DNA from 2 places in the Pseudobacillus sp. 179-B 2D1 NHS genome. Region 2 is predicted to be linked to the other one. Evidence: predicted binding sites of a transcription regulator. Region 2 holds the regulator's gene; the other holds the start of a gene.

What was found. The regulator LexA, encoded in region 2, represses DNA repair genes until DNA is damaged. The targets are predictions, from matches to a motif close to CGAACATATGTTCG.
Region 1: the regulator LexA is predicted to act here: its motif matches at 1,348-1,361, upstream of ACH0BF_RS23715 (DUF6434 domain-containing protein).

The regions. Positions count from the first base shown of each region.
Region 1 covers NZ_JBIQDP010000041.1:18,047-21,261, reverse strand. Annotated here, with positions in the region: cyclic di-GMP riboswitch class I at 181-264, shown strand; gene ACH0BF_RS23720 (hypothetical protein) at 314-625, shown strand; gene ACH0BF_RS23715 (DUF6434 domain-containing protein) at 745-1,317, opposite strand; gene ACH0BF_RS23710 (S-layer homology domain-containing protein) at 1,936-3,063, shown strand.
Region 2 covers NZ_JBIQDP010000040.1:3,439-6,653, reverse strand. Annotated here, with positions in the region: gene ACH0BF_RS23505 (DUF896 domain-containing protein) at 44-277, opposite strand; gene ACH0BF_RS23500 (YneB family resolvase-like protein) at 389-1,045, opposite strand; gene yneA (cell division suppressor protein YneA) at 1,052-1,375, opposite strand; gene lexA (transcriptional repressor LexA) at 1,531-2,148, shown strand; gene kynU (kynureninase) at 2,410-3,215, opposite strand, start outside.

The sequences.
Region 1 (3,215 bases), on a different contig from region 2:
AATAAAGTATACATAAATTTCCTTTTGAAAAATAAATTATATCGAGAGAAGGTAAATTTATATCAGAGCAATAAAATGGTAATTAATTGCGCCATAAGGTATATTGACTCAGGGTATAATTTCCTATATTCTTCTTATGATATTGTGATCGCTTTATTGGTAGTTTGATAAAGTGATTCCTAATGATAAAGGCAAACTTATCGAAAGGTAAGGACGCAAAGCCGCGGGTCTAAGATTTTTAATTATGATAGCCGGGCTGCCAAAGGGGAAAATGATGGTCCTATTTGGTGAATCCAATTAAAGGTAGGGACTAATGATGCAAAATGAAGAGTTAAGAACGAGCATTAAAAGATTTTACAGCCTGATGGAAAGTTATTCGGATACTCCTGATTCAGCATTTGATTTTATTGTTTTTTTACGATCTTTTCTACGGATAAAATCTCCGTTGCCTTTGCCGACAACAGAGATAATGACGGTTCTTAAAGTTAACAAACCAGCTGTATTTTTTTCTTTAAGAGAAATGTCAAAGCGAAATGATATCCTTGAGTTTTTAACTGCGTTATCCATGGATTTTGAAAAAGCAGAGAAAAAGCTGCAAGATTTGTTAAAGAATAAACCTGTCTAGTTCAACCGCCAGCATTCTTGCTGGTTTTTTTTATGCGATAAAGATACTGTGGAACCGACGTGTCTCAAGAAAAGACAAGCAGACTATGATGCGCTTATTAGCCGTAAGCGTCCCAACGTTTAACGGTTAGAAATATACTTATTACTCCCGGGAAGCTTTTTAATATCATTCCAAGCGTTAACCGCGTCTTTATGACTTTTTGTTTTATTTTTTGGATCAGCGAAGAAGTCGCGGATAAATTGGTTATATTCAAATTGGGGGGCAATTTGTTTCTTATATGGTGAGTCTTTCTTGCACTCTTCTTCCTCGTGCCAAGCCTTTACCACATCACGATATGTTTTTCCTATATTATTTTTAAAGTAATGTTGAATATATGTAGAAAAACGGAACTTCGGACTAATCGCTGACTTGAAAAAAGCTCTAACGTCTTGGCTGCAGCGATGGTTTTCGGTAATGACCGTATCCAAACTTAACGATCTTTGTTTGTTGGGGTTTGAGCGAACCGTTAGTTTTCTGAGCGGCTTCTCTACTTTCCCCGTCTCAAGAAACATTTCAATTCTAGCTGAAAGTTCTATTTTCGAACCGGATGCGCTTATCCCATTCTCTCTGCAGCATAATCGCAATTCTTCCTTCAGCCAATAAAAATTTTTAAAATCTTGACTAGTTATATATCTTGTAAGACCAGGCCTCATCATTACACCTCCGTATACTTATTCCAGTTTAGAACAAACGTTCTTTTTTATCAATCCAATTATGGATAAAAATGTGAATGACTAACAAACATTAGCAAAACCGCTAGGTATCAACATGTTTTTTAAACCACCGCACGATGATGTAAAAGAAAAGTCATTCTGATGAAGAGATCATTTATTGGGCAGAAAGTGTGCAAAAATAAAAAACACCGACTGCTAGGATAGACTTTCAGGTTGATCATTACTATAAGAAAGCCACATGAAGTGAGTGCCATATTCATTTGAACAAAGGTAAATCATGTTTTCATACGGTTCTTCTATAAAGGCGCACAGAGGGAATTTGAGATATGAAAGGATAATTTCACCATTTTTTGTAAGCGGCGGATCACTTTGATTAGCTAGATAACTAACAAAAAAGACAGCCTAGCTATTGATTATATGAGCTGAAGAACAACTAGGTATTTCCTACTACCCATAAGGTGGTTTTTTTATTGAATTATATCCTTTTTGTGGAAATAAATATTTTTCAATAAAAGTAAAAAATTATATTGTAATTTTTGTTAGAAAGCTATAATATAAGTCTCAATCACAGAAACTATTAGAAGCGAGGATAAAAATTTGAAGTCATTTAAGATTTTACCAATTTTAGGATTGTCATTTGGATTATTGTTTTCTTCAAGTGCTTCAGCGGCTATAAAGCCTGTAGAGCGCTATGATATTTCGGACGTCGGTCCAAACCATCGGTTTTATGATTCAATTGAACGGTTTGTTTACTCTGATATTGTTGATGGATACGTCGAGTCCGAAACAATTGAAGAAGATGGCGAAATATACGATTACTCGTACATAAGTATTCGTCCAGAGGAAAAAATTAACCGCGCACAGTTCACAAAGATTTTAGTAAGTGCTTTATCTTTGAAGACTGGAACGAATGTAAAAGAATTCCCTGATGTGAAAGCTTCTAAATGGTATTATGAGCCGGTGCGTATCGCAAGTAGCCATGGGATCGTTGCTGGTGGATCTAATGGAAAGTTTAACCCGGATGCGCATATTACGCGTGACCAAATGGCAGCAATGATTTACCGGGCATTCAGCAATACAGTGGCTTTTAAAGCACCAACGAAGACATTTAAAGATGTCCCGCCTACAAACTTTGCTTATGAGGCGATTGTAAAATCTGCTGCAAACGGGATTATTCAAGGATACGGTGATACATTTAAGCCCCATGATTTAGCTACCCGAGGCCAAGCGATTGCTATGATTGACCGGGCGCTTCATCAAGAAGCGGGGAGCGAGGCCGATCAAACAGCAATCAAGACAGTTGTGAATCGCAACGTTCAAGAAGAAATGCGATTAATGAAAGAGCAAAATACAGCCGGGCTTAAAGCTCTTTATCAGGATACAGCGACAGGCTATTATTTATCGGAATCGCTTGACACGGTAGAATTACCGGGTGACATAGAGGATATGGGAGGCACTTTTACTATTGAGCAAATTGGCACTCATGAGATCAATCCTGTAACTGTCAATAAACGCTTTGCAAAAGTTCGGATGGATAATCTAAAGTATAAAGTATCATTCTCGTCACCAGATTTATCTTTCAGTATGAACGTGGATGCTTCAGGAACGGCTTATTTGAAAAAAGGCATGGACGGAAAATGGAAGATTTATAATCTTGTGCTAGATAATGAAGACATTCAAGATGATTGGGAAGCGGAGATTTCCGCAGCAGCCAATGCTTCCTAATTATACTTGTTAAAGTAGATAAAATAAAAAAGCAAATGGGTCATTAACACCCGTTTGCTTTTTTTATTTAGCATATTTCATAAAGAATGCGAATGAATCAATTAAATCATACTATTTCATGTCAGTAGAGAAAAGATCAATTGTACGGTAGA
Region 2 (3,215 bases):
TTTCCGTTTACTCCATATAAAAAAGCCAGCGTTTGCCGGCTCATTAATGCATTCTTTTACGTTTTTGAATGTCTTTAATTTTTTCAGGTGTCACTTCATTGCCTTCAGGATCAAAAATACGCACCGATTCCACTGTATTTTTCATGGACGAGCGAAAAGCACGTAAGTATTCTTGGCGCAGGCTTGTCTGCTCTGCTTGTTCCTCTGCGGACAGCCCTTCAGTTTTTGATTTCTTGGAAAGCTCATTAATACGAGCTAGTTTATCTTGAGAAAGCATAGATGGGGTTACTGCCAATTCGTTATAAATCAGCAGACTCTCCTTTCTTTTTCTTTAATATATTCTTGCCTTTATTTTATTAAAAGGGAAAGGAATAAACAAGAAAGATGCCTATTCAAGATCTTTATCCGCCTGTTCAGCATACTCTTTAAATCGTCTGTGAACTGTCGCCTTAGATACCCGATAACCAAAGCCGTTTAAAGTAGCAGCTATTTCTTCGAAAGTAAGGTTATTGCGGCGTAGACGGACAATTTCTTCCATCGGCACTTCCTTCCTCTCTCTTCCGGCTGGGTTTCCTCTATTCTTTAAATTGTCTTCAGGTCGAAAACCGTTTTCTACCGCCCGTTTCATTCCTCGCTTGATTTTTAAATTATGAATCTTCCGCTGGTATTCTTCTACCATGCTAACAATTTGAATAACCATTGAATCTGATTCTGACAGCTGCAGCTCTCCATCATCAGCGATGCTAAATACTTTTACTCCTTCTTTAAACAAGCAGTGCAGCAAAGCAATTTTAGCATTGCCTCGTCCAATTCGTGTTTCATCCTGAATCAGTACAGCATCAATCGATTCCTTTTTCACTAGATCTAGCAAATCAAGCATTCCCGGCCGATCTAATTCATAGCCACTCACTTGCTCTTTAATCACCGCTGCCACTTCATATCCTTTTCGGAAGGCAAGGCTGAGCAGTTCTTCCTCTTGCCGTTGAAGCGACGTTTCCTGTGTTTCTTTTTTTGTGCTTACACGGCAATATATAATAGCTTTCACTTGAAATTACTCTCCTTTAAAAGCGATCTGGCCGCCAGTATGAGATGAATGCGAAGTAATGGGAATAACGAGAGTGTCTCCCGGTAATATTTTAACGGAATGCAGCTTGTTCTCTTTTTGTATCCACATGATAAAGTCCTCTTCTTCCATTTCCTTGCTGTTATTATACTGTCTGGCAATGCTCCAGAGAGAGTCCCCTTCCCGTACGGTGATTTCTTCGTAAGGAAGACGTTTCTCACTCACATTAAAGATCAGCATGCTTCCTGCCATAATTGTAACAGCCATAAATAACAGAACAAAAGAATTCTTTTTAACAAACACTTTCATCATTCAACATCCCCTTCAAGCGAATACTCGTTCGTATATTTATCTTTATTTTAATAGGAACATTTGTTTGAGTCAAGATTTCATTCGAACTTATGTTTGTATCCTAAAAAGTGACATGTTATAATACAGAAAAGAGATAATCTAAGAGGTGCAGACAAATGACAAAATTATCGAAGAGGCAGCAAGATATTTTGGACTTCATCAAGCTTGAAGTTAAAGCAAAAGGCTATCCTCCTTCCGTGCGCGAGATCGGGGAAGCAGTTGGATTGGCATCCAGCTCCACTGTCCATGGCCATCTTTCTCGTCTGGAGAGCAAAGGACTGATCCGCCGCGATCCAACGAAACCACGCGCGATCGAAATATTGGAATTGGAAGAAAGCGTACCGAGACAAAAAGTAGTAAGTGTGCCATTAATCGGGAAAGTAACAGCCGGAATGCCTATTACCGCCATCGAAAATATTGAAGAATATTTTCCTTTACCGGAGCGGCTTGCACCTGCCGATGACAATGTATTTATGCTGGAAATCATGGGCGACAGTATGATTGAAGCCGGCATTCTAAATGGTGATTATGTCGTCGTACGCCAGCAACAGACAGCCAAAAATGGCGAAATAGTTGTAGCGATGACCGAGGAAAACGAAGCCACCGTTAAACGCTTTTTTAAAGAAAAAGACTTTATTCGCCTTCAACCTGAAAATTCATCCATGGAACCAATTATTCTGTCGTCTGCTACTATCCTTGGCAAAGTGATTGGCGTCTACCGGGATATCCATTAACTGCTGGACAAACTCCTTTCTGCTCTATTGTGCGGAAAGGAGTTTTAACTTTTTTGCAAGAGTAATAGAATAGCAGTTAACCTATCATATGACGAGCCTAAAGAAGATATGATTGTTTAATGAGAAAAGCCATTCACCGAACAACAATCGAAAGTTCCATTGCTAGATTAAAAGCAAGAGAGTCAGAGTCTCTTCAACCACCAAAAACCCCTGGACCTTTATAGGCCAGAGGCAGAAAAAATTGATGATTGAGTTCCCCACTTACGCAATAATGCCACGTTCATTCTCAAACTGTTTATATTGTTCCTCCTTCATAATCTTCTTTAAAATCTGCACCGCCTTCCACACTTCTTCATACGTGTTATATAAAGGGACTGGAGCAAGCCTGATCCCATGAGGAGCTCGAAAATCTGGAATAACTCCATTCACTTTTAACGCTTTACAAATCCGTGCAGCTTCTTTATGCTCCAAATAAATGTGTCCGCCCCGTCTCTTGTCTTCCAAGGGATTCCCTATCTTAAAACCGGCTTCGCTCAGTTCTTCTGAAGTGAGCTCGATCATATAACGCGTCATACATAAAGACTTTTTTCGGAGGTTCTCTATACCCGCCTCTTCAAAGAGTTGGAGTGAACCGATCAATGGAGCAATACTTAATATATGAGGTGTGCCGATCTGATAGGCTCCTGCCGCTTCTGCCGGCATGAACGTATGCTCCATATCAAATTGTTTCTCTTTGTTCGAACCAAACCATCCGGCAAGACCTGGCAGCTTGCCAAAATGTTTTTTATTTACATATAATCCACCGGCACTGCCCGGACCGCTATTTAAATATTTATAATGGCACCAAACCGCAAAGTCTACTTCCCATTCGTTCAATTGGTGTTCAATTGCTCCAATTGAATGACACAGGTCGAAGCCAATTAAAATATTGCGTTTATGGGCTTCTTTCGTTATGCGCTTTATGTCAAGAATTTGCCCGCTCCGGTAAAGGATGCTCGGCAAGACGATTAAAGCCACCTCTTCTGTCATTGCTTCAATCACATCTTCTTCTTCAATAAGACGCCCAT